DNA from 4 places in the Streptomyces sp. NPDC101225 genome. Region 2 is predicted to be linked to each of the others. Evidence: riboswitches for the same ligand, from Rfam matches in the RefSeq annotation. Region 2 holds a riboswitch; each other region holds the start of a gene.

Region 1 (7,327 bases), on a different contig from region 2:
TGGCGCCGGACGCCAGGCTGTTCTCGAGACCGCCGAGGTTCGGCAGGCCCAGGTCCGTGCTGACCTTCACCGTGCCGGACATCTGCTGCACGTCCGACTTGGCGATCTTGTCGATGAGTTGCTGCGCGCTGATCTTCGGCAGGTCGGGGTCGCCCGAGTCGGCGAGAGCCGGGACGAGCCCGATGGTCGCCGCGGCCACCCCCACCACCGCGACCGGGACCACGTACCGAGCGGCCTTGCGCCGGCCCGCGCGGAGGTCGTCGGCCTCCTCGGCGGTCGTGCTCTCGTCGGATTCGTACGGTGCCATGTGTGCGCTACCTCCGTCGTCGGCGGCGGCCAGTCCAACTCGCGTGCTCCTGTTGTCCACCCCGTGCCGCCATTCTCACCCGAATCGGTGAGGAGTGGTGATTTCCGTGGTTTCCATCTCACCAAATCCGCCGGGAGGAAGCGTCAGACCGGGGGTTCAACTCCGTGTACGCCTGGGGTATGACGCCGGAGGGCGGCGCCTCCCCCGACCCGTAGGGGTCGTACGGGGGCGGCGCCGCCCGGGATGAGTCTCCGTCAGCGGCCCGCGTCAGCTCCGCAGGAAGACGTAGTCCGCCTTGTAGGGGACGCCGGTGACGGTGCCGGGCGTGCAGGAGCCGGCCGGGGCGGCTCCGCCGACGGTGTTGAGCCGCAGGATCTCGGCGGTGTCCGCCAGCAGGCCGTGGTGCCTGCCCGAGCGCGTGGCCTTGAGGTCGAGCTCGGGGATGTTGCCGTCGCCGTTCGGCGTCCTGGACAGGACGGCCCCGGTCACCGCGCTGCCGTCCGGCGCGACCCACTGCGGCGTACCGGAGTTGGGTGCGACGAAGCTGTGCCGGATGCCGCCGCCGAGCAGGGCGCGCACGTCCCGCTGGGCGAAGGCGTGGCCGCCGCCGTCGGCCGGCTCGCACGCGTAGATCTGCCTGCCCTTGACCACCGACGCCTCGACGTTGTGCAGGGCGCTACGGAAGTCGAAGCCGGCGACCGTGACCTTGTGGAGCTGGCCGCGGACGGCTCCGCCGGGGAACTCGGCGGTGTGCAGGTTGGCGTAGAAGGAACCGGGGTCGGACGTGAGGGCCGCGAGCAGGCCGGGGTCGCCGACCTTCACGGTCCCCACGACGCTGTGCCGCCCGCTGTGCTTCAGCAGGCCGGTGAGGTCGACCTTGACGCCGCCGTTGGTGCCCTTGGCGCCCTGGTGGATGTGGAGCATCGTCGGCCTGCCGGTGCCGCGCCAGGTCACGGCCACGGACACCTTGTCCCCCTTCACCTCGATGAACTCCAGCGCGGCGCCGTCCTGGTCCCCGACGGCCGGCCCGCCCGCCACGGGAACCTCGTCGGCTCCCCGGAGGCCGGCGACGAGGACGGATCCCCCGGTGCCGCCGGACACGGTCCCGCTCTGGCTCACGATGCTCCGCCCGCCCCTGCCGCCGGCGTGCCCCGCGTGGTCGGCGCGGGTGCCCGAGGCGGCGAAGGCGGGAATCACCGCGGCGGCGACACCGCCGGCGGCGGCCACCGCGACAGCGGTGACGATCAGGCTCCTACGGCGCTTCGAGAACGTCGCATTCATGCCCATGATGATTTTTCTCCCCGTAGAGCGGCCGACACCCCCTGCGTCGGCCTTCTGTGGATGACTACGGAAGAGATCTCAGATTAGACTCAGTCCAGAGTTGTGACCTGTATCACCGTACGGGCGGGCCTCACCCCCGCACGGCCAGGACCGGCTCAGCCGGCCCGGTGCACCACCGCGTCGCACATCTCCATCAGCGCCAGCTTCGCGTCGCACTCCACCAGCGGGGCCAGCGCCGCCCGCGCGTCCTCGGCATAGCGCACGGTGTCGCGGCGGGCCTGCTCCAGCGCGGGGTGCGCCCGCAGCCCGGCCAGCGCCTCCTCGAGCCGTGCGTCACCGCTGAGGTCGGAGTCCAGCAGCTCGCACAGGGCGATGTCCTCGGCCAGACCCAGCCGCTCCGCCCGCTCCCGCAGCCGCAGCACCGGCAGGGTGGGGATGCCCTCGCGGAGGTCGGTCCCCGGCGTCTTGCCCGACTCGCGCGATTCGGACGCGATGTCCAGCACGTCGTCCGCCAGCTGGAAGGCGACGCCCAGCCGCTCGCCGTACTGCGTCAGCACGTCCACGACCGTCTCGTCGGCGCCCGACATCATCGCCCCGAAGCGGCACGAGACGGCCACCAGCGAGCCGGTCTTGCCTCCCAGCACGTCCAGGTAGTGGTCGACCGGGTCCCGCCCGTCCTGCGGCCCCGCCGTCTCCAGGATCTGGCCGGTGACCAGGCGCTCGAACGCCTCGGCCTGCACCCGGACCGCCTCGGGCCCGAGGTCGGCCAGGATGTGCGAGGCGCGCGCGAAGAGGAAGTCGCCGGTGAGGACCGCGACCGAGTTGCCCCAGCGGGCGTTGGCGCTGTCCACGCCGCGCCGCACGGCCGCCTCGTCCATCACGTCGTCGTGGTACAGCGTCGCCAGGTGGGTCAGCTCCACCACCACGGCCGAGGGGACGACACCCGGCGCGTACGGGTCGCCGAACTGCGCGGCGAGCATCACCAGCAAGGGGCGGAACCGCTTGCCGCCGGCCCGCACCAGGTGCTGGGCGGCCTCCGTGATGAAGGGGACCTCACTCTTGGTGGCTTCGAGCAAACCCTCCTCGACAGCCGCCAATCCGGCCTGGACATCGGCTTCCAGAGCCTGGTCCCGCACGCTCAGCCCGAACGGCCCGACGACGGTCACGAGGGGTCTCCTGTCTGCTGGTGTCTACCTGCGGTTCACGCGGTTTGTCGATAGGTCGTTGCCATCACTCAAGTCAGCGTATCCGGTCACCTTTCGATCACCCATGCCGCCCACCCGTCCACCACGGGCGGTATCGGATCACGACCGCTATGTTTTTGATCGCCTCATATGAGCGGATATCTGCCGACTTGTCTATCGGCGCGTCGGCCGCCCCGGCGGGAGGTGGCGGCCCGTGTCCCGAAGACTCTCGTGACTTCACCCCTCCAGAGGACGACCGCCATGAGAACGATCTGCACCACATGAGAGGTTCCGCCCCGGCGGACATCCGGGCGAACGCATGCACGGACACGGCGGCGGATGCGGCGCGACGCACGGAGGCGGCCACGGCGGAGGACGCAGAGGCGAGCACGGGCGAGGACACAGAGGCGACACGGAGGCGAGCACGGACGAGGACACGGAAGCGGACACGGGCGAGGGCACGGAGGCGGGCACAGCAGCGGACGTACCGGCGGACGCACGGCCGGGCGGTCCGGAACGGATGACCCTGGTTCGTCCGTTTTCACCTTCAATAAGGCGATCTGCACCGAGGCCGAAACGGCGGCCCGTCACCGGACTTGGGGGCGGCGGATCCCATGGACGGCTGGTTGAACATGAGTTGGGCTCATTGCCCGATTTGCCACTCTTGCGGATGCCAGTGAGTTGGGTCACGTCACCCCGCGATCCGACGGTCCATCAGCCACTTCCGTTCTTCCGCCGTCCGCAAGCCAGTTGAGGATTGGCGGCAGCAAAGGATCAAGCGCCCCATAAGCCTCAGACCAAGGTCAATAGGCATGGTCTGTGAATCCGGCACTTGTTCCGGACATGTGCTCTCGCATACGTTCCCGGCCAGTCGGGCAGACGCCGAATCCTGCCGCAGCCCGGCCGACCCATCGACGAACTCACTCGCACGGCAGGAGCGGGGGACCCAGGTAAGTCGCCGGACCGGGCACCGCCCCGGACCGGCTCGGGGTGAAGCCGCGCCGCCGCAAGGCCGCGCGGCCGGGCAGCTCCCGCCCGAACCCGACAGCTCACCTCGCAGGCGCCGGAGAGGAATCCCCCATGTCTGCTGCCGCTCAGCATCGTCGTCCCAGGAACTCCCGCCTCGCCCGCAAGCTCGCCGTCCTCGGCACCGGTGCCGCCGTTCTGGCCCTCCCGGTCATCGGCGCGACCAGTGCCTCGGCGGCCACGCCGACGACGCTCACCGCGACCTCCATGGGCTACGCCGACAACCTCGACGGCTGGATCCGGGCCTCCCTGCAGGTCATGGCGCAGCAGGGCATCCCCGGTTCGTACGACGGCATCTACCGCAACGTCATGCGCGAGTCCTCGGGCAACCCCGCCGCCATCAACAACTGGGACTCGAACGCGCTCGCCGGCACCCCCTCCAAGGGTCTGCTCCAGGTCATCGACCCGACCTTCCTCGCCTACCACGTGCCCGGCACGCTGATGAACCCCTACGACCCGGTCGCCAACATCACCGCCGCCTGCAAGTACGCGGCCGCGCGCTACGGGTCGATCGACAACGTCTACGGCGCCTACTAGAGCCGGCCGGGAGGGGCCTGCGGGACCTGGCGGAGAGGCCTCAGAACTCACCGCTCCCACTGAGCTCCTCCAGCCTGAAGAACAGCCGCTCGAGGACGACGGCGATGCCGTCGTCCTCGTTCGACAGGGTGATCTCGTCGGCCACGGCCTTGAGTTCGGGATGGGCGTTGGCCATGGCGACGCCGTGCGCCGCCCAGTCGAACATGGGGATGTCGTTGGGCATGTCGCCGAAGGCGATGGTCTCCCCCGGCCCGAGCCCCAGGTGCGCGGCCGCCAGGGCCAGACCCGTCGCCTTGGTGATGCCGCATGGCTGGAGTTCGACGGTTCCTGGTCCCGACATGGTGACGGTGGCCAGCGAACCGACCACCGAGCGGGCCGTCGCCGCCAACTCGTCGTCGGACAGCTCGGGATGGCGCAGCAGCACCTTGCTGATGGGCGCGCACCACAGGTCGTCGCGCCGGTCGACCTGTACGGCCGGCAGCGTGGGGTGCGGCATCAGGTAGCCGGGCTCGATGAGGGTGAGTCCGTCCACGCCGTCCTGGTCGACGGCCGCGGAGACCTGGCCCACCTCGGCCTCGATCTTGCCGAGGGCGGTCTCGGCCAGCTCCCGGTCCAGGGTGACGGACCACAGCAGACGGTCCGCGCCGGCGTCGTACACCTGCGCGCCCTGTCCGCACACCGCGAGCCCCGTGCTGCCGAGGATGTCGAGCAGCGGCCGCACTCTGGGGGCCGGGCGGCCCGTCACGACCAGGTGCCGGGCGCCGGTCTCGGCCACCCGCGCGAGCGCGGCGAGGGACCGGTCGGACAGCGTGTCGTCGCCTCTGAGCAGCGTGCCGTCCAGGTCGGTGGCGATGAGTGCATATGCGGTGGGTGCGGCCATGATCAGAGAATACGGACCGGACGCGCCACCGACTCATCGCGAACCGGACGACCACGGTGCCCACCGCGCTCCCCGCTCAACTCCCGTGCCCCCGACAGGTCTTCAACCCCGCCCGGTGCCCGGGGCACCGGTCTGCCCATGGGAGGCCGCCAGGTGTGCGGCCAGCCTCGGCGAGGCGAACTCCGTGCCGCACACGAAGCGCATCACCGGGCCGTACGACGCCGCCGCCGGCAGGCCCGTGAAGTACAGCCCCGGGACCGAGGAGACATAGCCCGCGCCCAGCCTGGGCGTGCCCCGGCTCACCGCCAGACGCGTGCGCAGTCCGTGCCCGAGGAAGTCCATCGCTGCGATGTCGACCCGGTAGCCGGTGGCCGCGATCACATGGTCCGCGGACAGGTCCTCGGGGCGGCCCGCGAGCGTGCGGACCGTCAGCCTCGGACTGCCCTCGGACGCGTCCGCGCGCACGATCCGGTCGACCTCGCTGACCTGCACCTTCCCCTGGAAACGGTCCCGCAGCCACCATGCGCCGAGCGGGCCGAGCACCCGGCGCACCAGGTAGTGGCGGGCCGCGGCCGGGAGATGGCGGTAGGGGTGCGGGTAGGAGCTGAGCGCCCACAGGGACCAGGCGCGGCCGAAGGGCGACTCGGGGCGCAGCCTCGGCTGCTTCCACGGCGGCGCCCCGAAGGCGACCTTGCCGCGGCCGCGGGAGACCACCCGGACCTGCGCTCCGGCCTCCGCCGCCAGCGCCGCCGTCTCCAGCGCGGACTGCCCGGCGCCGACGACGATCAGGTCCTTGCCGGCGTAGCGCGTGAGGTCGTGCTCCTGGGAGCTGTGGGAGACCGGGCCCGTGGGTGCCGGTCCCTCCGGGACGGCCTCGGCCAGCTCCGCCGGCAGGTGCGCGAGGCTGGACAGGCCGGTCGCCACGACGACCGCGCGGGCGGTGAACAACTCCCCCGAGTCCAGCTTCAGTTCGAAGCCGCCCGCGGTGTGCCGGTCCACCGAGACCACCCGCACCTGCTCCAGTTCGGGCACGAGCCGGTCCCGGAACCACTCGCCGTAGCCGATGAAGGTCTCGACCGGGATGATGTCCTCGTCCGTCACCAGCCGCTTGATGCCGGCGGCGTCGCAGTAGTCGGCGAGGCGGTGGCCCGGCTGGGGGGCGTCGATGCTGGAGGCGACCGGGGTCGACTTCAGGAGCATGCCCGCGGGCATGTGGTCGCGCCAGCTGACCATGGGGTCGCCGAAGACGCGCACCGGGATGCCGCGGGCCTTGAGATGGGCGGCGGTCGACAGGCCGAACGGCCCGGCGCCGATGACTGCAACCGGATGACTCACGAAGTCCCTCCCCAGGACGTCACTTCGCCACTTCGTGTCCGGCCCTCGCAGCTGGTCGGGGCTCCTCCTCGCTGCTCGCCTAGCTGGTCGAGCCGGTGCCGCTGCCGCGGCGGTTGGTCCGCCACAGCTGATACAGATGCTTCGCGCCCGGCCGCACGAAGCGCGCGAGCATCGTGACGAACGGCAGCGGGTCGTCACCCGCGAGCCAGGCCAGCTCCGTCCCGCTGGCGCGCGCCGGAGCGTGCGGCGTCGTGTAGCCGCTGCGGCGGTAGGCGAGCAGGGCGGGCAGGTCGATGTTCTCCACGATGTACCGGTGGCCGGCCCGCTGTTCCCCCTCCGGAACGGTGCGTCCGGTCAGATTCAGGTGCATGGCGCGGACCACGTCCACCCCCGACTCGTTCTCGAAGAGCCGGAACTGGGCGCCCATGCGCGGGTTGAAGTCGAGGAGCTTGTACTGCCCGTCGCGCCGGTCGAAGCGCAGGTCGAGGTCGATGATGCCGGTGAAGCCGATCTGCTTGATGAAACGGCCGGCGAGGTCGGCGAGTTCCGGATTGTCGACGACGTACGCGTTCGCCGTCATCCCCGCGTGCGGCGGCCAGGAGCGCACCTTCACGCCCGTGAACATGGCGAGCGGGGTGCAGTCCCGGTCGAAGTAGGCGTGCACGATCCAGTCCTCCGCCTCCTCCCGCGGCAGGTACTCCTGGAGGATCACGCCGGGCTGCTCGCCCCAGTCGCGGGCGAGCAGCAGCAGGCCGTCGCGGGTGGCGATCCGCGTCG
Region 2 (7,327 bases):
TTTTTTACAGAGACAGCTCTGTCGCGAGGAGGGGTATGCCATGACCCGACCGTCCGCCCGCCACGTCCTGCCGCAGTTCACCGAGCGCACCAGCGCCGGGCAGAAGACGCTGGATCCGTACGCGAAGCTGCTGGAGGAGCGGATCGTCTTCCTCGGCACGCCGATCGACGACACGTCGGCGAACGACGTGCTGGCGCAGTTCATGCATCTCGAGCACCAGGACCCGGACCGGGACATCTCGCTGTACATCAACTCCCCCGGCGGCTCCTACACGGCCATGTCGGCGATCTACGACACCATGTGCTTCGTCGGTTGCGACGTGGAGACGATCTGCATGGGACAGGCGGGCTCGTCGGCGGCGGTGCTGCTCGCGGCCGGCACGCCCGGCAAGCGGCTGGCGCTGCCGGGCGCACGGGTGGTGATCCACCAGCCGGCGCTGTACGAACCGGTCCAGGGCCAGGCCAGCGATCTCGCCATCCAGGCCGACGAGCTGACGCGGACGCGGGAGCGCCTCGAGGAGATGCTGGTCCGGCACACCGGGCGCAGCCACGAGCAGGTGAGCGCCGACATCGAGCGCGACCACATCCTCGACGCCCAAGGGGCGCTGGAGTACGGGCTGGTGGACCGCATCGTCACCAGCCGCACGGCCACCCTGGCCCCGCCCACCGGGCGGTGAGCGGCCCGATGCTCCCACCCGAACTGCCTCCGCTGCCCGCCCTCACCCGCGCCGAGGGCGAGTTGATCGACCGTTACCTCGACGTCGTCGACCTGCTCGGACGCATCAATCCGGCACACCACGGAGACACCTACGGCGGACTGCGGGCCGCGCAGGCGCTGGTGAGCAAGGCGGCAGAGCTGCGCGACGCGCTGGCGCTGATGCACCAGCGCGGCGAGACGGAGGTGCACGCGCCGACGCTGATCCGCGCGCTGCGGGTCCTGGACGGCGAGCGGCGCACCGCACGGGTCACGGTGCCCTCGCTCCCCGACAGTTGACGCGTGCTCGGACGGTCCGGACATCGCGTTTCGACGGCGGGACGTCCGGACCAGCCTCTAAACGGACCAAATGGTGTACCGCCTTTCGGAGTAGACACAGGTCCAATTTTTCGACGGTCCGAGTTGCGCAACACGTCGGCCCCAGGGCGGAACAGAGCGTTCCGCCGCTGGTCCGAGGCTCGTCCGGGCCCTCAACACCGGTTCGAACACAGGGGTGTCCACCCGAACGGGCGAGTGGTGAGTAACAACACAAACCCCCGGTTCCATTGGGATTTTCGGACATCGGTAGGCGAAGATCCCTGTCTGACGACAAGCCCCCGCTGCAGCGGCGGGGCGATCCGGGCGGACGCCGAGTCCTGCCGCCGCCCGGATGACTGGTCGACAGGAGTGGATCGGCAGGAGTGGAGGACCCAAGCACGACGGGTCGCCGGAACGGTCACGCCATGGCCGGGTCGAGCAGCCCTTGGGGTGAAGCCGCGTCAGCGGCCGGGCAACTTCGCCAGCCCGAATCCGACAGGTCATCCTTCACAGGCGGCTGACGAAGGGTTGCGCATGACTGCGCTCAATCGTGTCCCGTCGCTCATGGTCCGGGCCGGTACGGCCTCGGCTCTCACCCTCGCCGCGGTGGGCGGCTCGGTCGTGGTGCCGGGTGTCGCCTCCGAGGCCGCGGCCGCCACGTCGGCGACGAAGGCACTTCACATCGCGGCCGCCAAAAAGGGTTCTCCCTACAAGTGGGGAGCCGCGGGACCGCACAGGTTCGACTGCTCCGGGCTCACGCTGTACTCGTTCAAGAAGGCGGGCAAGAAACTGCCCCGCACGGCGGCCCAGCAGTACAACCGGACCCACCACGTCTCCGCGAAACACCGTAAGGCCGGAGACCTCGTGTTCTTCCACTCCGGCCACAGCGTCTACCACGTGGGCATCTACGCCGGGAAGGGGAAGATCTGGCACGCCCCGAAGACGGGCGACGTCGTGAAGCTGCAGAAGATCTGGACGAAGAGCGTCTGGTACGGCCGGGTCAGCTGACTCTCCCGCGGGGGCGGGGGCGACCTGACACGCCGTCGCCCCCGCGGGGCCTGACCCGGGCTCGACGGGTTACCCGCGGGGCATGGCCGAGCACCGTCCCCGCACCGCGCGCACCGAGACGCCGCTCGGGCGCGCCGACCACGGCGTCGCCGGACCGGCGCGCCCGCCGCCGTGTGCGCCACGGCCGAGCAGGGGCGTGCTGACGTCCACCACCACCGGGTCGTGCTGCCGGTGGTCGAGGTGACGACGCGCAGCCGCGCCGCCGCGTCCGGCTGAGGCCCGCCGCTCCGCTACGGCTCCTGCTGCCCCGCCGCCGTCACGGGCTGCGCGGGGGCGGTCCAGGGAAGTTCGATGGAGACCGTCTTGCCGCCCTCCCTGGTGGGCCGCACCCGCAGTCTTCCGCCGCACTCGGCGGCCAGCCAGCGGATGATCACCATGCCCCGGCCGTTGTCCTGCTGGACGGCGGCGGGCAGTCGCTTCGGGAAGCGGGGGTGGGAGTCCGTGACGCCGATGCGCAGTTCCTCGTCACGGTGGAGTTGGATGTCCACGGTGAAGGTGGGTGACTGCCCGAAGGTGTGCTGTACGGCGTTGGTGGCCAGTTCGGAGACGATGAGCCGGACGGTCTCGGCCGTGTCGCTGCTCGCTGGAAGGCCCCACTCCGCGAGCGTGTCGACCACGTAGCCACGGGCCGCGGAGACCGAGGCCGGCTCGCTCGGCAGAGTGACGGATGCTTCCAGATGGTCTGCCATGGCGCGGTCGTCCCTTTCCCACGGGGCCGGAGTCCGACACGGAGCGGATGGTTCGAGTACGGTCCCGGACTGGTGCTTCGTCGCCAGACTGCCATTACTGCGCCTGTCACGGGTGGCGATCCACCAAGATATGCATATATCTGTCGCTCGATGCGGTGAACTCTGCGACGGGAGACCGTATTTGGGTGGCCCGTAAGGAGTAAGGAGTAGCGCATGCAGCACGGTCCCGCGGTGCGCCGCCGGAAGCTGGGCGCCGAACTGCGTGAGTTGCGCGCGAGTGCGGGGCTCACGAGCGGTGAGGCGGCCCGGCTCGCGGGCTGGCACCAGTCGAAGGTGAGCCGCATCGAAACCGGCGCCAGCGGGGTGAAACCGGCCGATGTGCGGTTACTTCTCGACGTCTACGCCGTGTCGGACGCCCAACTGCGGGAGTTGCTCCTGGTGTTGGCGGGTTCCGACGAGAGCGGCGGCCGGCACCACTGGTGGCACGCCTATCGCGGGGTGCTGCCGCCCACCTACCGGGACTTCATCAGCCTGGAGTCCCAGGCGAGTGCGATGAGCACGCTGGAGACGTCCGTCGTGCCCGGCCTGCTCCAGACGCCCGAGTACGCACGCGCGGTGACCAGGGCGGCGGTCGGCGGACCGGACGACGACCGGCTCGACGCCCTGGTCGAGGTCCGGCTGGCCAGGCAGGACGTGCTGCGCTCGGACCGGCCGCTGAGCCTGAGCGCGGTGCTCGACGAGGCGGTGCTGCGCCGGGAGGTCGGCGGCCCCGACGTCATGGCGCTTCAGCTGCGGCGGCTGCTGGACACGGCGCAGCTGCCTCAAGTGCGGCTGCAGGTACTGCCGTTCGCCGCCGGTGCGCATGTCGGCGTCACCGGCCCTTTCGTAATCTTCTCATTTTCGAGCACTTCTGATCTGGACGTGGTTGTTCTCGACCACTTGACGAGTAGCCTCTACCTGGAACGGAAAGAAGACCTCCGGGCTTACAGCGAGGCCTTCAAGGACCTCCAGTCCCACGCCCTTTCGCCCGAGGACTCGTTGGATTACATCGCCGCGATAGGTGACGGCGCGTAAGGAGGCACCATGTCCGCACTGCCTCGGAACGTACCTTCCAGCAACGATCTGCACGACGTGCGGTGGCTGCGCAGCAGCTACAGCACCGGAGCCAACAACTGCGTCGAAACGGCGCGCCCGCGCTCCGGGCCCCTGGCCGGGCTGCTCGCCGTGCGCGACTCCAAGGACCCGAGCGGTCCCGCCCTGCTCTTCTCCCCCGGGAGCTGGACGGACTTCACCGCCGCAGTCGTGTCCTGATCAGTCCTGCGTCGTGCGGCACACGGCCGTGTCACGCCGACTCATGGTCGCGTCTCGCCGATCACCAGGACAGCGCGTTCGATCTCTGCCCCGGTCAGGTCCGCACGGGCGGTCAGCCTCAGCCGTGAGATGCCGTCGGGCACCGAAGGAGGACGGAAGCACCCCACGGCGAGGCCGGCCGTACGGCAGTCGGCCGCCCACCGCACGGCCTGTTCCGGGGAGGGCGCGCGCACCGAGACCACCGCGGCGTCCGGGCGTACCGCCTCATGCCCCGCGGCGGTCAGCCGTGCGTGCAGTTCTGCGGCCACCGAGCGCGCCCGTGCCGCCCGCTGCGGCTCGCGGCGCAGCAGCCGGAGGGCCGCGAGGGCCGCGCCCGCCGCGGCGGGCGCGAGTCCCGTGTCGAAGATGAACGTCCGGGCCGCGTTGACCAGATGGTCGACGACCCGGGCGGGACCGAGGACGGCTCCGCCCTGGCTGCCGAGCGACTTCGACAGCGTGACCGTGACGACGAGGTCGTCCGCGCCCGCCAGCCCTGCGGCCTGTGCGGCACCGCGGCCGCCCTCGCCCAGGACGCCCAGGCCGTGGGCGTCGTCGACGAGCAGTCCCGCGCCGCGCTCACGGCAGGCCGCGGCCAGTTCGGCCAGCGGGGCCGCGTCGCCGTCGACGGAGAAGACGGTGTCCGACACCACGACGGCCGGACCCTCGTGCGTCCGCAGCGCCTTGCGCACGGCCTCCGGGTCGGCGTGCCCGACCACCTGCCGGGTGCCCCGGGCCAGCCGGCAGCCGTCGATCAGGGAGGCGTGGTTGCCCGCGTCGGAGACGATCAGCGAACCGTGCGGGGCCAGCGTGGCGACCGCGGCGAGGTTGGCCGCGTAGCCGGAGGAGAAGACCAGGGCCGCCTCGAAGCCGCAGAAGTCCGCGAGCTCCCGCTCCAGCTCGGTGTGGAGCTCGGTGGTGCCGGTGACGAGCCGGGAGCCCGTCGCGCCGCCGCCCCAGGTCCGCGCCGCACCGGCCGCGCCCTCGGCGACCTCCGGGTGACGGGCGAGACCCAGGTAGTCGTTGCTCGCGAGATCGAGGAGCGCGGAGTCCGCGGGGCGCGGCCGCAGGGTCCGTACGAGTCCGGCGCGACGGCGCTGCCGCGCCTGTTCGTCGATCCAGCCGAACGCCATGACTCCTCCGGGGCTTTTGTAGGCAGTGAACAGACACTAGCCGGACGCGCGCCACCCCATGATGTGGCAATACACACACGACGAAGTGACTCTCTTGTTCCATCTCTCCTTGGCCCCGAGCGGGTCGGTAGGACAGGATCGGCTCTCATGGACCTGCTGAACACGCTGGTGGACAAGGGGCTTCGGCGCGAGCTGCCGACCCGCGAGGAAGCTCTGGCCGTTCTCGCCACGTCGGACGACGACGTGCTCGACGTGGTGGCCGCGGCCGGGAAGGTGCGCCGGCAGTGGTTCGGCCGACGGGTGAAACTCAACTATCTCGTCAACCTCAAGTCGGGCCTGTGTCCCGAGGACTGCTCGTACTGCTCCCAGCGGCTGGGCTCGAAGGCCGACATCCTCAAGTACACCTGGCTCAAGCCCGAACAGGCCTCGCAGGCCGCCGCCGCGGGACTGGCCGGCGGCGCCAAGCGGGTGTGCCTGGTGGCCTCCGGGCGCGGCCCGACCGACCGGGACATCGACCGGGTCGCGGGCACCATCAAGGCGATCAAGGGCGAGAACGAGAACGTCGAGGTGTGCGCCTGCCTGGGCCTGCTCTCCGACGGCCAGGCCGAGCGGCTGCGTGAGGCCGGCGCGGACGCCTACAACCACAACCTCAACACGTCCGAGGCGACGTACGGGGACATCACGACCACCCACACGTACGCCGACCGGGTGGACACGGTGTCCAAGGCGCACGCGGCCGGGCTGTCCGCCTGCTCGGGCCTGATCGCCGGCATGGGCGAGAGCGACGAGGACCTGGTGGACGTCGTCTTCTCGCTGCGCGAGCTGGACCCGGACTCGGTGCCGGTGAACTTCCTGATCCCGATGGAGGGCACCCCGCTGGCCACGGAGTGGCACCTCACCCCCCAGCGCTGCCTGCGCATCCTGGCGATGGTGCGGTTCGTGTGCCCGGACGTCGAGGTGCGCATCGCGGGCGGCCGCGAGGTGCATCTGCGCACGATGCAGCCGCTCGCGCTGCACCTCGCCAACTCGATCTTCCTCGGCGACTACCTCACCAGTGAGGGCCAGGCGGGCCGGACCGACCTGGAGATGATCGCGGACGCCGGGTTCGAGGTGGAGGGCGCCGGCGAGGTGACGCTGCCGGAGCACCGGGCGACGGCGGGCGGCGGGTGCGGTACGCACGCCGGTGCCGGCTGCGGGTCCCACGAGGACGCCGGCTGCGGGGCGCACGAGGGCGGCGACGTGCGCGGTACGGCCGCGGCCGTGCCCGCGGCGGGCGAGCTGCGTTCCGACCTGGTCGCCGTCCGCCGCCGCGGTGCCGGAACGGACCTCGCGCCCAATGCCTGACCTGCCCGTCCCCGACCTGCTGGAGCTGGACCGGCGACATGTGTGGCATCCGTACGGCCCCATGCCCGGCCGGGCCGAACCGCTCGTCGTGGAGTCGGCGAGCGGGGTGCGGCTGCGCATGGCGGACGGCTCGGGCGAGCTGGTCGACGGGATGTCCTCCTGGTGGTCGGCGATCCACGGCTACAACCACCCGGTGCTCAACGAGGCCGCGCGCGAGCAGCTGGGCCGGATGAGCCATGTGATGTTCGGCGGGCTCACGCACGAGCCCGCCGTCCGGCTCGCGAAGCTCCTTGTCGACATGTCGCCCGACGGTCTGGAGCATGTCTTCCTCGCCGACTCCGGCTCGGTGTCGGTCGAGGTCGCGGTCAAGATGTGCCTGCAGTACTGGCGCTCGCTGGGCCGCCCCGCCAAACGGCGGCTGCTGACCTGGCGCGGCGGCTACCACGGCGACACCTGGCAGCCGATGTCGGTGTGCGACCCCGAGGGCGGGATGCACGAGCTGTGGACCGGGGTGCTGCCCCGGCAGGTGTTCGTGGACGCGCCTCCGGCCGAGTACGACGACTCGTACGCGCAGCGGCTGCGCGCGGCGATCGAGCGGCACGCCGACGAACTGGCCGCCGTGATCGTGGAACCGGTGGTGCAGGGCGCCGGCGGGATGCGCTTCCACTCCCCCGCGTATCTGCGGGTGCTGCGCGAGGCGTGCGACGCGCACGGCGTCCTGCTGGTGTTCGACGA
Region 3 (7,327 bases), on a different contig from region 2:
GCGGTGACGGTCTCGACGTCGACGGTGGCGCGGATCTTGAAGGTGCCGCGACCGGTCTCGTACGCGTCCCGGATGCCGGCGAGGCCGACGATGCGGCCGCCGGTGGGCAGGTCGGGGCCCGGGACGTGCTTCATCAGCGTGTCCAGGTCCGCGTTGGGGTGGCGGATCAGATGGCGGGCGGCGGAGACGACCTCGGAGAGATTGTGCGGCGGCATGTTCGTCGCCATGCCGACCGCGATGCCCGACGCGCCGTTGACCAGCAGGTTCGGGAAGGCCGCGGGCAGGGCGACGGGCTCCCGCTCCTGGCCGTCGTAGTTGGGCGCGAAGTCGACCGTGTCCTCGTCGATCGACTCGGTCATCAGGCTCGTCGCGGCGGCCTGGCGGCACTCCGTGTACCGCATGGCGGCCGGCGGGTCGTCGTTGCCCAGCGAACCGAAGTTGCCGTGGCCGTCGACGAGCGGCACGCGCATGGAGAAGGGCTGGGCCATGCGCACGAGGGCGTCGTAGATCGACGCGTCCCCGTGCGGGTGCAGCTTGCCCATGACCTCGCCGACGACGCGGGCGCACTTCACATAACCGCGGTCGGGGCGCAGCCCCATCTCGTTCATCTGGTACACGATGCGGCGGTGCACCGGCTTGAGGCCGTCGCGGGCGTCGGGCAGGGCTCGCGAGTAGATGACCGAGTACGCGTACTCGAGGAAGGAGCCCTGCATTTCGTCGACGACGTCGATGTCGAGGATCTTCTCCTCGTACGCGTCGTCGGGCGGCGGGGTCTTCGTGCTGCGGCGGGCCATCGCTGCCGGCTCCTCTTTTCTGGTCGCTCGCCTACGGGTCGCGCCCCTTCGGCTCACTCTTGCCTGAAGCGTGAACGGGATCTGACGCGGACCATTGTGGACCGCGGCACTGACAACGCGGGCCAGGACCCGGTGCGGGCGGCCCGGCCCGGCGCTCGGGGATCACCCTCGCCGCGGCTGCCCGCAGGTTACGCGATCCGCTGTGGGCGTACGTCGTCCGGGAACTTCGCCCACGTTCCGCACGCTTGCATACAGTGGCAGGAACGGCAGGAAAACCGCGGTTCGAACCACCGCCTCGGCGATCGAAGGGACGTACATGACCATGGGTCACACGGCCACAGACCAGGCAGGCTCCGGGGGCCTGACAGCGACGGAGCACCGCCTGGCCAACGGCCTGCGCGTGGTGCTCTCCGAGGACCACCTGACCCCGGTCGCGGCGGTGTGCCTCTGGTACGACGTCGGTTCCCGGCACGAAGTCAAGGGGCGTACCGGCCTGGCTCACCTTTTCGAGCACCTGATGTTCCAGGGCTCGGGACAGGTCAAGGGCAACGGCCACTTCGAGCTGGTGCAGGGCGCGGGCGGTTCGCTCAACGGCACCACCAGCTTCGAGCGCACCAACTACTTCGAGACCATGCCCGCCCACCAGCTGGAGCTCGCCCTCTGGCTGGAGGCCGACCGTATGGGCTCCCTGCTCGCCGCCCTGGACGAGGAGTCCATGGAGAACCAGCGGGACGTCGTCAAGAACGAACGCCGGCAGCGCTACGACAACGTGCCCTACGGCACCGCGTTCGAGAAGCTCACCGCGCTCACCTACCCCGAGGGCCACCCCTACCACCACACCCCCATCGGTTCGATGGCCGACCTGGACGCGGCGACGCTCGAGGACGCGCGCGCGTTCTTCCGCACGTACTACGCGCCGGGCAACGCGGTCCTGTCGATCGTCGGCGACATCGACCCGGGGCAGACGCTCGCCTGGGTCGAGAAGTACTTCGGGTCCATCGCCGCGCACGACGGCAAGCCCGCGCCCCGGGACGGCTCGCTGCCCGACGTCATCGGCGAGCAGCTGCGCGAGATCGTCGAGGAGGAGGTTCCGGCACGCGCCCTGATGGCCGCCTACCGGCTGCCGCACGACGGCACGCGCGCGTGCGACGCGGCGGACCTCGCGCTCACCGTCCTCGGCGGCGGCGAGTCCTCCCGTCTCTACAACCGGCTGGTACGGCGCGACCGTACGGCCGTCGCGGCCGGCTTCGGCCTGCTGCGCCTCGCGGGAGCCCCCTCACTGGGCTGGCTGGACGTGAAGACCTCCGGTGACGTCGAGGTGCCGGTCATCGAGACCGCCATCGACGAGGAGCTCGCCCGGTTCGCCGAGGAGGGCCCGACGGCCGAGGAGATGGAGCGCGCCCAGGCGCAGCTGGAGCGCGAGTGGCTGGACCGGCTCGGCACGGTCGCGGGCCGCGCGGACGAACTGTGCCGGTACGCCGTCCTGTTCGGCGACCCGCAGCTCGCGCTCACCGCCGTGCGGCGCGTCCTGGAGGTGACGGCCGAGGAGGTCCAGGAGGTCGCCAAGGCCCGCCTGCGCCCCGACAACCGCGCGGTGCTCGTCTACGAGCCCGTCTCGGCGGAGGCCGCCGAGGACGCGAATCCCCCGGAAGACCCTGAGGCCGAGGCCACGGTCGAAGCCGGCGACGACAACGAGGAGGCGGCCAAGTGACCGAGCTCGCCACGATGGATTTCCACCCGCAGCCCCAGGCGGGCGAGGCCAGGCCCTGGGCGTTCCCGGCACCGGAGCGCGGCGCGCTCGGCAACGGCATGACCGTCCTGCGCTGCCACCGCCCCGGCCAGCAGGTCGTCGCCGTGGAGGTCTCCCTGGACGCGCCCCTGGAGGCCGAGCCGGCCGCCGTCGAGGGCGTCGCCACGATCATGGCGCGGGCCTTCTCGGAGGGCACCGACAAGCACTCCGCCGAGGAGTTCGCCGCCGAGCTGGAGCGCTGCGGCGCCACCCTCGACGCGCACGCCGACCACCCGGGCGTGCGCCTGAGCCTGGAGGTCCCGGCCTCCCGTCTGGCCAAGGCGCTCGGCCTGATGTCCGACGCCCTCAGGGCGCCCGCGTTCGCCGACAGCGAGGTGGAGCGGCTGGTCCGCAACCGCCTGGACGAGATCCCGCACGAGCTGGCCAACCCCTCCCGCCGGGCGGCCAAGGAGCTCTCCAAGCAGCTGTTCCCGGCGGCCTCGCGCATGTCGCGCCCGCGCCAGGGCACCGAGGAGACGGTCGAGAAGATCGACGCCGCGGCCGTACGCGCCTTCTACGACCGTCACGTCCGGCCCGCCACCGCCACCGCGGTGGTCGTCGGCGACCTCACCGGCATCGACCTGGACGCGCTGCTCGGCGACACCCTGGGCGCCTGGACGGGCTCCTCGGCCGAGCCGCGCCCGGTGCCGCCGGTGACCGCCGACGACACCGGGCGCGTGGTCATCGTGGACCGCCCCGGCGCCGTCCAGACGCAGCTGCTCATCGGCCGCGTCGGCGCCGACCGGCACGACCGCGTCTGGCCCGCGCAGGTGCTCGGCACGTACTGCCTGGGCGGCACCCTCACCTCCCGTCTGGACCGCGTCCTGCGCGAGGAGAAGGGCTACACCTACGGTGTGCGCGCCTTCGGCCAGGTCCTCAGGTCCGCCCCGGACGGCACGGGTGCGGCGATGCTCGCCATCAGCGGCTCCGTCGACACGCCCAACACCGGCCCGGCACTGCAGGATCTGTGGACGGTGCTGCGCACGCTGGCCGAGGGCGGCCTGACGGACGCCGAGCGCGACGTCGCCGTGCAGAACCTCGTCGGGGTGGCGCCGCTGAAGTACGAGACCGCGGCGGCCGTGGCGAGCACGCTGGCCGACCAGGTCGAGCAGCACCTGCCCGACGACTACCAGGCGACGCTCTATCAGCAGCTCGCCGCCACCGGCACCGTGGAGGCCACCGCGGCCGCCGTGAGCGCCTTCCCGGTGGACCGCCTGGTCACGGTCCTCGTCGGTGACGCGAGCCAGATCAAGGAGCCGGTCGCGGCTCTGGGCATCGGCGAAGTCACCGTGGTGTCCGCCGAGTAGCGAGTACGGGGCACGCACGCGTGAGGGCCCTGGTGACGGATGTGTCACCAGGGCCCTCGTATGTCCGAATTGGGGGAGAGTTGCCCGTCTGCCCTGTGGGATGCGCTACAAAAGCCGGGATCCGTTTGGGGATTGAAGACGGCTCTGCCTAGCGTCTTCCGGGCTGTTCGTCAGGCAGTGCGCCGCGCCCGCGGCACCGGACAGCCATCGCCGAGTCCCCGTACGGCGCGAGCCAGGGGAGCCGGGGACCCACCCTTCCGTCGCCGCCGTCGCGGCCGGCGGGATCCGAGTCCTTGGGGTGAATCGGACGCCCGCGCACCGGCGAGGGGGTCCGTAGGAGACCTTCCTGCTCCGAACCCGTCAGCTAACCCGGTAGGCGAGAGGGAAGGAAAGGACCAGCCAGTTCATGGCGTTCAACTGCGCCACCGGGAAGCACCGTCGTCCCAGCATGATCAAGCGCGGCACCGTCAGGGCCGCCGGGGTCGCGGCCCTCGCCACGACCGGCGTCGTCGGCACTCTCGCCGCCCCCTCGTTCGCCGCCGGGAACTCCGTCGACCACTCCTTCGAGCAGACCGGGCTCAACCCCGTCATCACCATCGGCAACGCGATCGCCGACCAGATCGACGCCCAGGCCGAGGCCCAGAAGCACGCCGCCGAGGAGGCCGCCCGCAAGAAGGCCGCCGAGGAGGCCGCGCGCCTGAAGGCCGCCGCGAAGGCCAAGGCGGAGCGTGCGGCCGAGGAACGCGCGGCCCGTGCGGCCGAGCGCAGGCGCCTGAACCGCTTCGTCGCCCCGGTGTCGCACTCGTACGTGTCGACGGGCTACAAGACCGGTGGCTCCCTGTGGTCCTCCGGCAGCCACACGGGCATCGACTTCCACGCGGCGAGCGGCACGGTCGTGCACGCCGTCGGCGCCGGCACCGTCGTCCGGACCGGCTGGGGCGGCGCCTACGGCAACGAGATCGTCATCAGGATGCACGACGGCACGTACACCCAGTACGGCCACCTGTCGTCCATCGGTGTCTCGGCCGGCCAGACGGTCACCCCGGGGCAGCACATAGGCCTGTCCGGCTCGACCGGCAACACCACCGGGCCGCACCTGCACTTCGAGGCCCGCACGACGCCCGAGTACGGCTCGGACATCGACCCCGTCGCCTACCTGCGCTCGCACGGCGTCGGCGTCTGACGAACCTCCGCGCGACCTCCCCCGGCCCCGGCCTCCCGGCCGGGGCCTTTCGGTTTCGCCGGCCCCGGTGTCCAAAAAATATCCATGGATTCCGGCCCGCCGTCGGAAATTCCGGCCCCGTGCAATAGAGTCACCGGAACACACGTCAATCATTGGCGTTTCACGGGGATTAAGTCGGAGGTCGGTCATGCGTATTCCGGCGCACTCGGTGTGCACAGCGATCCGGGACGACATCGTCGCGGGTGTCTACGAGCGCGGCAGCCGGCTCACCGAGGAACTCCTCGCCCGCCGCTACGGTGTCTCGCGCGTCCCCGTGCGCGAGGCGCTGCGCACCCTGGAGGCGGAGGGCTTCGTGGTGACCCGGCGGCACGCGGGCGCCTGCGTGGCGGAACCGAACGAGCAGGAGGCCGCCGACCTGCTGGAGATGCGTGTGCTCCTGGAGCCGCTCGCCGCCTCCCGGGCCGCCCAGCGGCGCACCGAGGCCCACCTCAAGGTCCTGCGCGGCCTGGTCCGGCTGGGGCAGGAGCGGGCCAGGCGGGGCACCAGTGAGGATCTGCGCTCCCTGGAGGGCTGGTTCCACGAGACTCTCGCCCAGGCGTCCGGCAGTCCGGCCCTGACCTCGATGCTGACCCAGCTGCGGCACAAGATCGCCTGGATGTACACCGAGGAGGCGCCCGCCAGCCCCGTGGAGTCCTGGGCGGAGCACGGCGCGATCGTCGACGCCGTGGCCCGCGGCGACGGCGAGCGCGCGCGGGCGATCACGACCCTGCACACCGAGCGCTCCAGTGCGGCGCACCGGCTGCGGTTCGCTCCCGGCGGCGATCGCGCCGACCCTGTGAGGACCTCGCAACATGCCGTAAACGTGACGGGCCCGCGCCATTAACATGCGCGCCGTATACAAAGGGGGTGGAATTGGCCGGGGGGTTATTTCTGCTGCCCTGGCTGAGAATTCCACCGGCGTTGATCGGAATTTCTGTCGGGCCGCCGGGGGGAAATGTGAAGGGCTCGTCCGATAATTCGGACGAGCCCTTCCGCGGTGCCGGGATCAGACGGTCTCGGGGAGTTCCTCGAGCCCCTCGGAGACCAGCTTCGCCAGCCGGTCGAGCGCCGCGTCGGCACCCTCGGCGTCGGAGGCGAGGACGATCTCCTCGCCCCCCTGGGCGCCGAGGCCCAGGACGGCCAGCATGGAGGCCGCGTTGACGGGGTTGCCGTCGGCCTTGGCGATCGTCACCGGGATACCTGCGGCCGTGGCGGCCCGGACGAAGATGGAAGCGGGGCGGGCGTGGAGGCCCTCGGCCCAGCCGACGTTGACGCGGCGCTCAGCCATGTGATGCTGCCCTTCGGTGTTCAGGGTTGTCTAGACCAGTTTCCCACAACGTGAAGCATGTGCGGAGCGGTCCTCCGCTCCGCCGGGGGTGGGCCGTCGGACCGCGGCCTCGGCCCGACGTGCGTCCTTGTTCTGTTCTCGGCGACTGCCGTCCTTCCCACAGACTGCCTCGCGCCGTTGTCGGACGCGAGCCGTACTCTGGGCCCCATGCAGACCTCGTCGGACCGGCATGAGTACCCCGCCCACTGGGAAGCCGACGTGGTGCTGCGCGACGGCGGCACCGCGCGCGTCCGCCCCATCACCGTTGATGACGCCGAGCGCCTGGTCAGCTTCTACGAGCAGGTCTCGGACGAGTCGAAGTACTACCGCTTCTTCGCGCCGTACCCTCGTCTGTCCGCCAAGGACGTCCACCGCTTCACGCACCACGACTTTGTGGACCGGGTGGGACTCGCGGCCACGGTCGGCGGCGAGTTCATCGCCACCGTACGCTACGACCGCATCGGCGCCGACGGAATGCCCGCGTCGGCACCGGCCGACGAGGCCGAGGTGGCCTTCCTCGTCCAGGACGCCCACCAGGGGCGCGGCGTCGCCTCCGCGCTCCTCGAACACGTCGCCGCGGTCGCCCGTGAGCGGGGCATCCGCCGCTTCACCGCCGAGGTGCTCCCGGCCAACGTCAAGATGATCAAGGTCTTCACCGACGCCGGCTACACCCAGAAGCGCAGCTTCGAGGACGGCGTCGTCCACCTGGAGTTCGGCATCGAGCCCACCGACCGGTCGCTCGCCGTGCAGCGCGCGCGGGAGCAGCGCGCCGAGGGCCGGTCCGTACGGCGGCTGCTCCTGCCCGGCTCCGTCGCCGTCGTCGGCGCCGGCCGCACGCCCGGAGGCGTGGGCCGCAGCATCCTCGACAACATCCGGGACGCCGGCTTC
Region 4 (7,327 bases), on a different contig from region 2:
CCCTCGTAGGTGTCGCGCGAGACGAGGTTGTAGTGGGGCTGCAGCGCCACGTACTTGGCCAGGCCCTCGCGGTCGGAGAAGTCGAGGGACGCGCGCAGCCGGCCGGGTGAGATGTTGGAGGCGGCGATGTGCCGCACCTTGCCGGCCCGCACCAGGTCGTCGAGGGCGCCGACGATCTCCTCGACCGGCACCTCGGGCTTGTCGAAGTGCGTGTAGTAGAGGTCGATGTGACCGGTGCCCAGGCGGCGCAGGGAGGCGTCCGCGGCGGCCTTGACGGTGGCGGCCGTCAGGCCCGGGAACTCGGGGTGCTGGCTGACCTTGGTCGCGATGACCATGTCGTCACGGTTGCCGCGCGCCCTGACCCACCTGCCGATGATCGTCTCGGACTCGCCGCCCCGGTTGCCGTCGGCCCACGCCGAATAGGAGTCGGCGGTGTCGAGGAAGTTGCCGCCCGCGGCCGCGTAGGCGTCGAGGACGGCGAAGGACTCGGCCTCGTCGGCGGTCCAGCCGAAGACGTTGCCGCCGAGGCAGAGCGGGAAGACGTCGAGGCCGGAGGAGCCGAGCCTGCGCGGAGAAGGGGAAGTCATGCTCCACGTCAACGACCGCGCCGGGGCAGCCCATTCCACCGGCGCCGCAAAGATCACGTAAACCGGCGGCGGGGGCACGGCGGACGCGCGCACCCGCGCCGTGGTCCTGGCGTCGGGGGAGACGCCGGGACCACCGGGGTCCCGGCCTGGATCAGGGGGTGAGGCCCTTGCCGCGCAGCCACGTCATCGGGTCGATGGCCTCGGCCTGGCCGTTCGGGTGGACCTCGAGGTGCAGGTGCGGCCCGGTCACGTTGCCGGTGGCGCCGACGCGGCCGATGACCTCGCCGGTGCTGACCTTCTGGCCCACGCTCACACTGATCGACGACTGGTGGCAGAACCACAGCTCCGTGCCGTCGTCCAGGGTCACGATCGTGCGGTAGCCGTAGGACCCGGCCCAGCCGGCCTCGGTGACGGTGCCGCTGTGGACGGCCTTGATGGGCGTGCCCGTGGGGGCGGCGAAGTCCAGGCCCGTGTGGTAGCCGGAGGACCACATGGAGCCGGCCTGCCCGAAGGTGCCGGTGATCGTGTAGGACACGACCGGGAGCGTGTACTGCTTGGCCAGTTCGGCCAGGCGCGCGGCCTCGGCCGCCTTCTTGGCCTCCGCCTCGGCCTTCTCCTTGGCGGCGGCGGCCTTGGCGGCCGCCTCCTTCTCCGCCTTCGCGGCGGCGTCGTCGACCTGCTTGGCGAGGGCCGCCTCGGTGACGGACTGGGCCTTGCTCTCGACCTGGACCTGCTGGCTCTCGGCCTGCGCCATGATGCGGTCGCGCAGTGCCTGACCGGCGTCCTGGGCGCCCTGCTCGGTGTCCTCGGTGCTGACTCCGACGGTGCTGAGCGCGGTGGCCGAGCCCTTGGGCGTCTCGGCCGAGCCACCGAACATGTGGCCCACGGAGCCCAGATCGGGCATGGAGATGGACACCGGGGGCTTGCCGGTGTTGGCGCTGGCCATGCCGCCCGCGCCGACGGCGGCTATGACGCCGACGCCGAGGACCGTGGAGCTGCGGGCGAGTCCGCCGCCGCGCTGCTTGGCGACGCGGTGCCGGCCGCGGACCGGGCGGAGGGACTCCTCGGTGGGGTTCCACTCCTCCCACGGACCCTCGTCGGAACGGGGACCGGGGAAGCCGAAGGGCTCGGTGCTCGGCACGAACGGTGCTGCCGGGGCAGGCGGGTTGGACGCCACGTGGGCGCGCTCCTTTCCTTCCTTCTCGCCTACCGGGTTAGCTGACGGGTTCGGAGCAGGAAGGTCTCCTACGCGCGTATACCAGTCGTGGCTCCACGACGGTGTCCACGCGATTCACCCCTGGGTGGTGGTTCCCCGGTTCCCTTGCGGGATTCGGCACGTGCGCACGGAGCCGCCTCTTGTGACGGCTGGGACGACCGCGCTGCGTTATCGAACGTTAATAGACCCGGGGTGCCGATTCCAAGCTGTTCTGCTTGATCATTAATGCTTCTTGGCCTGGACGTAGGGGCCAAGAGAGGCGAAAAACGGGCGAGTTGACCGCGCCCCGGAAACCCCACCCGTTCTGACGGTGTGTCAGTCGTGATGCGGAAAGCGGTCGCCCGGTCACCGCGGGTGACAACAGCCGGTGACGGGCCTTCCGGGCGGAAAACACCCAGGGCCGGAATCCGTTTCCGGATTCCGGCCCTGGGCCTTGAGTAGCGGGGACAGGATTTGAACCTGCGACCTCTGGGTTATGAGCCCAGCGAGCTACCGAGCTGCTCCACCCCGCGTCGGTGTGTGACCAGCATACGCCATCCGCGGGACTGCCGGCGCCACGGCTCAGAAGCCCGGCAGATGACGGTTGGGCGCCTTGGCCTGCTCCTCGTGTTCCTCCAGTACGACCACCTCGACGCCCTGGGCCGCCAGCAGGCCGCTGCCGTCCGCGCCGGCGACGAAGGTGTCGGGCTCGCGCCAGGCCGTGACCACCCGCCGTACACCCGCGTCGAGGATCAGCCGGGCGCACGGCCTCGGCCGGGAGGCGCGGCGGGTGCAGGGCTCCAGGCTGCTGTAGACCGTGGCCGACGCCAGCCTCGGATCGGCCGGGCCGAGCTTGGCCAGGGCCGCCTCCTCGGCGTGCGCGACGGGGTCGCCGCCCTCGCGCGAGTGGCCGCGGGCGAGCTCGGTGCCGTCGGCGGCGACGATCACCGCCCCCACGCTGAAGGCCGTGCGGGAGGGCGGGCACAGGGCCGCCAGCTCACAGGCGAGGGCCAGCCAGCGGTGGTCGGCGGCGGTGGGCAGCGGGCCGGCCCCGGGGGCGGTGGGCTCGTAGCGCATGAGCACGACGTCCTCGATCCGCCGGGTCTCCGTCAGGCGCAGGCGGCCGCCCTGGTAGGCGCCGGGGCCGAAGAGGCGGGGCGCGTGCGGGTCGCCCACGAGGAGCGGGGCGAGGACGAGCTGGAGTTCGTCGGCGAGACCCTGCTGGAGCAGCTGGGTGTGGACCGTGCCGCCGCCCTCCACCATCAGGCGGCGCACGCCGCGCTCGTCGTGCAGATGCGCGAGGAGCGTGCGCCAGTCGAGGTCGGGGCCGAGCGAGACGACGTCGGCGGCGAGGCCGAGCGCGCGGGCCCGCTCGGCGCCCTTGTCGGTCGTGTACAGGAGCCTGTCGCCGCCGGTGTGCCAGAACCTCGCGTCCGGGTCCAGTTCGCCGGAGCCGCTGACGGTGACCTTGAGGGGATACTCCGGCCGCCCCGCCGCGACCCGCGCGGCCCGCCGCCGCGGCGCGTTGACCAGCAGCCGGGGGTTGTCGGCGCGGAGGGTGCCGGCGCCGACGAGGATCGCGTCGGCCGAGGCCCGCACCTCGTCCACGCGGTCGAAGTCGGCGGGGCTGGAGAGCAGCAGGCGTTCGGGGCCGGTGTCGTCGAGGTAGCCGTCGAGCGAGACGGCGGCGGACAGCAGGACGTGGGGGTACGGCATCGGACGCGCTCACTCTCGGACGGACCGCTTGGTTCAAGTTTGAAACAAACCTACACTGGGGCCATGACGACTCGCTGGCTCACCTCCAAGGAGCAGCGCGCCTGGCGCGCGTACATCGCCGCGACGCACCTCCTGGAGGACGCGATCGACCGGCAGCTCCAGCAGGACGCCGGCATGCCGCACCTGTACTACTCCATCCTGGCCAACCTCTCCGAGGCACCGGGGCGCAGCCTGCGCATGACCGACCTCGCCGAGAAGTCGAAGATCACCCGCAGCCGGCTGACGTACGCCGTGACCCGGCTGGAGAAGGACGGCCTGATCCGCCGCGAGGACTGCCAGTGGGACAAACGCAGCAGCTTCGCCACGCTGACGGACGAGGGGATGGCCGTGCTGGAGCGGACGGCGCCGGGACATGTGGAGACCGTACGCTCCCTGCTCTTCGACCGGCTGACCCCCCAGCAGGTCGAGCAGCTGGAGGACATCTTCTCGGGGATCGCGCAGGCGCTGGAGAGCGACGCGGAGCGCCCCGCCGCGGAGGACGTCCCGTGGCGGCGGCGCTCCTCCGGCCCCTGCTCGTGAGCCGCGCCGCAGGACGGTTGCTTCAAATTTAAAGCAGGGGTAGTGTCCTGCGGCGTAGATCTGCTTCAAATCTGAAGCAGATGCCGACCGGACCCGGGAGACCCCGCATGCCCGACTTCCCCGCCGCCACCCCGCGCGCCCGTGTCCGGGTACCGCTGCGCTTCCAGGACGGCTACAGCACCGACGCCGAACTGGTCACCTTCCACGGTCTGACCGACGGCCAGGAGCACGTGGCCCTCGTGCTCGGCGACCCGGCCCCCGGCACGACACCCCTGGTCCGGCTGCATTCCGAGTGCCTGACGGGCGACGTGTTCGGCTCGGCGCGCTGCGACTGCGGCCCCCAGCTGCGCGAGGCGGTCGAGCGGATAGCGGACCGCGGCGGGGTGCTGCTGTACCTGCGCCAGGAGGGCCGCGGGATCGGCCTCTACAACAAGCTCGACGCCTACGCCCTCCAGGACCAGGGCCTCGACACCTACGCCGCGAACGCGGCCCTCGGGCTGCCCGAGGACGACCGCGACTACACGGCGGCCGCGCAGATGCTGCGGGCCCTGGGCATCGACGCCCTCGACCTGCTCTCCAACAACCCCGACAAGGCAGGCCAGCTGCGCGACCTCGGCATCGACGTCCGCGACCGCGTCCCCACCGGGGTCTTCACCACGGCCCACAACGTCCGCTATCTGCGCGCCAAGGTCCTCCAGACCCAGCACACGCTGCCGCTCGCCCGGCTGACGGAACGCAGCGCGGGCTGACCGGAATTGGTGCGGGGCGGCGACGACCGACGCCCGGGGTATAAACGCCACCCGAAGACTCAGGTATATGCATACCTCGCTCGAAGCCGGGCAATTCAGGATGCGTCCGATGTGAAGAAAATCGTCGGCCGGTCAACCTCTGATGTTCCTCAAGTCGGCTGCACCCCGCACACGCAGGCTGCTTAGATTCCCTTTGGCCAGGTAAATAGGTCACCCTATTCCCACCACTGCACAACCCCCGGGAGAAGTTCCGGCATGTGCACAAGGACAGGCATGCTGACACGGCCGGCGACGGCCGTGGCTCCGACGGTCCGCACGCGGGGGCCCGCGTCCGCGGCCGGCCAGGCAGGACCCGTCCCTCCCGGTGAGACGCCTCCGCGTCCGGGCCCACCTCCTGCGCCGCCGCGGCGACGGCCGTCGGCGAACGAGCCGGAACGATCGGCCTCCTCCCGTGGCGCCGGACCGGCGCGCGCCTTCTCGGCCCCGTCCGGGCCGGCTAATTCTGCACCCCAAACAATTTACGGCGACATCGCCGAACAATGGCGCAATCTTTACCTTCATGTTCCAGATAGGCGGTTTTAAGCCCACCATCGAACATGTTTTCATGTGTGTGACTGGGGTGCGTGAGCCTCACGTGTCCCGCGTTGACCGAAGAACGGGGGAAGTCTTGTCACGACCACCTGCGCTGCCCGCGACCAGAAAAATAGACATCGTCCTCATGCATCTCAAAGGAGAACTGACCATCTCCGATGCGGCGAAAATCGCAGGTGTGTCAGAGCAGTCGATAGGGAACTGGAAACGGAAATTCATCAGTGCCGGCAAAGAGGCACTCGAACCGGCGGCCCACGACGGCGACACCCAGGTGAGCGACAGGGAAAGACAGCTTCGCAAGGAGATACACAACCTCAAAGCGGCACTCGGAGACGCCTTCCTGCAGCTCCGGGCCATCAAGGAAGCCACGCGGCGCGACATGGCGACCAGGCCATGGAATCCGCGATGACCTGACGGCGTGCTGACGGCCTGAAAACACCTGATGGCTGGTCCCCTTCGCGGGGACCAGCCATCTGGAGAATCTGCACCACTGTGCCGAGCCTAGTTGCTGCGCATGGTCATCCACAGCAGGACGACAAGTCCCGTCAGCAACGACAGGCCGACCATGCCGTACGCGAGCAGCATCGACAGGTTGTTTCCCATATCTTTCCCGCCCTCTTTCGAACTCACCGGCTGTCCCCCTTTCATAAGGCCGTGACAGCCGATTCTAGCATCCCGCCGCAACGGCACGAGGAGAACGGGATGCGGCGGCCACGTAAAGTTTTCACATAACCGCCGCATTCCGGCTCACCGTGCCGAGCGAGCCGCTGTCAGCAGGAGTGCTTGATGCTCTCGCCGATGCTGACACCGACGCTGGCACCGGCCGTGGCACTGCCGGCGATCGACAGCACGACCGTGACGGGGGTGGCCGGCGCCTGGCCGGCGGCCTGGATTTCCTCGGCGGACGCGTAGGAGGCGTAGCCCTCGATCAGCTCGTCGGTCATGTCTTCTCCCTGTGATTGCAGTGATTGCCGTGATGGCGGCGCCGGCGGTACCGGCGCCGTGTCCTGAAGGCCAGAGGTCAGCAGTGCGCGCCGACGGTGGCGGCGCTGGCGGCCAGCGAGGTGGAGAACGCGCCGGAGATGGCGATGGTGACGGGCGTGGCGGGAGCCTCTCCCGTGGCGGTCACCAGCTCGTCGGCCTCCGCGTACGCGGCGTATCCGGAAATGAGGTCCTGCGTCATGATCGTGTCCCCTCCTGTGCGGAATGATGTGGCGGCGGTGTTCCCTTTTCCGGCCCGGCAGGCAGTGCGGCCGCACCGTACGAAGAAAAACGAGTCTTCCGCGCGGCCGCACTATTTCACCGCATCCCGTGCGGTGCCCTGCCAGTCGGGGGGAAACCGGCTGAGGACTACGCTGCCACCTCGGTTCGGGCGTTCCAAGGGGCGCAAGAAACGGGTAACTTTCCCCGGTTGCGGGCTCCGCCGCCGGTACCTCCGCGCCGCAGCCCCGGACGTCCAAAGTTAAGAAAGTTCCGGCTCGGGCCGCGTACCGCTCTGACTGATGCCGACCTTTTCTCCGACGTCGAGCAGGTTCTCCAGTCCGATCGGGTCGAAGTTCAGCACTTCCGGGAGGCTGCTGATCCCCGAGATCAGCGAGATGAATCCCAGTTCCGACTGTTCCGAGACCATCTTCGTGGCCGCGTTGGCCTTGGCCAGGTAATCCTCCTTGTTCCGCTTCGGGTCGTAGAAGTAGCGGACATAGGCCAGAATGTCCTTGGCTATCTGCCGGTAGACGTTCTCGAACTTCTCCATCGCGGGCCCCTCCGCCTCCGGAGTGGCCAGACTGGCCAGGAGGGCCTTCGCGGCCAGCCACGCCCCCGACGTGGCCAGCCAGACGCCCGAGGAGAACAGCGGGTCGACGAACACCGCCGCGTCACCGACGGCCATCCAGCCGGGCCCGTGGAAGGCG

The links. Region 2 has a riboswitch for cyclic di-AMP ahead of ACIRPX_RS17240 (C40 family peptidase). Riboswitches for the same ligand answer to the same signal wherever they lie in the genome.
Region 1: linked by a shared signal. The riboswitch ahead of ACIRPX_RS25010 (transglycosylase SLT domain-containing protein) and the one ahead of ACIRPX_RS17240 (C40 family peptidase) in region 2 are both predicted to bind cyclic di-AMP.
Region 3: linked by a shared signal. The riboswitch ahead of ACIRPX_RS23785 (M23 family metallopeptidase) and the one ahead of ACIRPX_RS17240 (C40 family peptidase) in region 2 are both predicted to bind cyclic di-AMP.
Region 4: linked by a shared signal. The riboswitch ahead of ACIRPX_RS40165 (M23 family metallopeptidase) and the one ahead of ACIRPX_RS17240 (C40 family peptidase) in region 2 are both predicted to bind cyclic di-AMP.

What each region holds. Positions count from the first base shown of each region.
Region 1 is NZ_JBIWOE010000019.1:9,877-17,203, forward strand. Features, by position in the region: gene ACIRPX_RS24995 (outer membrane lipoprotein carrier protein LolA) at 1-307, opposite strand, end outside; gene ACIRPX_RS25000 (CHRD domain-containing protein) at 575-1,588, opposite strand; gene ACIRPX_RS25005 (polyprenyl synthetase family protein) at 1,744-2,754, opposite strand; cyclic di-AMP (ydaO/yuaA leader) riboswitch at 3,643-3,848, shown strand; gene ACIRPX_RS25010 (transglycosylase SLT domain-containing protein) at 3,853-4,335, shown strand; gene ACIRPX_RS25015 (HAD family hydrolase) at 4,376-5,215, opposite strand; gene ACIRPX_RS25020 (FAD-dependent oxidoreductase) at 5,318-6,550, opposite strand; gene ACIRPX_RS25025 (ATP-grasp domain-containing protein) at 6,630-7,327, opposite strand, start outside.
Region 2 is NZ_JBIWOE010000010.1:137,376-144,702, reverse strand. Features, by position in the region: gene ACIRPX_RS17250 (ATP-dependent Clp protease proteolytic subunit) at 41-676, shown strand; gene ACIRPX_RS17245 (hypothetical protein) at 685-993, shown strand; cyclic di-AMP (ydaO/yuaA leader) riboswitch at 1,331-1,542, shown strand; gene ACIRPX_RS17240 (C40 family peptidase) at 1,546-2,019, shown strand; gene ACIRPX_RS17235 (ATP-binding protein) at 2,310-2,768, opposite strand; gene ACIRPX_RS17230 (helix-turn-helix domain-containing protein) at 2,982-3,842, shown strand; gene ACIRPX_RS17225 (DUF397 domain-containing protein) at 3,852-4,079, shown strand; gene ACIRPX_RS17220 (8-amino-7-oxononanoate synthase) at 4,121-5,248, opposite strand; gene bioB (biotin synthase BioB) at 5,396-6,592, shown strand; gene ACIRPX_RS17210 (adenosylmethionine--8-amino-7-oxononanoate transaminase) at 6,585-7,327, shown strand, end outside.
Region 3 is NZ_JBIWOE010000017.1:117,918-125,244, forward strand. Features, by position in the region: gene ACIRPX_RS23770 (DNA topoisomerase (ATP-hydrolyzing) subunit A) at 1-794, opposite strand, end outside; gene ACIRPX_RS23775 (M16 family metallopeptidase) at 1,111-2,505, shown strand; gene ACIRPX_RS23780 (M16 family metallopeptidase) at 2,502-3,890, shown strand; cyclic di-AMP (ydaO/yuaA leader) riboswitch at 4,089-4,284, shown strand; gene ACIRPX_RS23785 (M23 family metallopeptidase) at 4,297-5,073, shown strand; gene ACIRPX_RS23790 (GntR family transcriptional regulator) at 5,261-5,956, shown strand; gene ACIRPX_RS23795 (HPr family phosphocarrier protein) at 6,119-6,400, opposite strand; gene ACIRPX_RS23800 (GNAT family N-acetyltransferase) at 6,608-7,327, shown strand, end outside.
Region 4 is NZ_JBIWOE010000050.1:20,917-28,243, forward strand. Features, by position in the region: gene ACIRPX_RS40160 (aldo/keto reductase) at 1-587, opposite strand, end outside; gene ACIRPX_RS40165 (M23 family metallopeptidase) at 739-1,764, opposite strand; cyclic di-AMP (ydaO/yuaA leader) riboswitch at 1,776-1,933, opposite strand; tRNA gene ACIRPX_RS40170 (tRNA-Met) at 2,242-2,315, opposite strand; gene ACIRPX_RS40175 (dihydrofolate reductase family protein) at 2,365-3,498, opposite strand; gene ACIRPX_RS40180 (MarR family winged helix-turn-helix transcriptional regulator) at 3,562-4,077, shown strand; gene ribA (GTP cyclohydrolase II) at 4,185-4,826, shown strand; gene ACIRPX_RS40190 (transposase) at 5,386-5,826, shown strand; gene ACIRPX_RS40195 (LxmA leader domain family RiPP) at 6,188-6,361, opposite strand; gene ACIRPX_RS40200 (LxmA leader domain family RiPP) at 6,439-6,600, opposite strand; gene ACIRPX_RS40205 (NAD(P)/FAD-dependent oxidoreductase) at 6,880-7,327, opposite strand, start outside.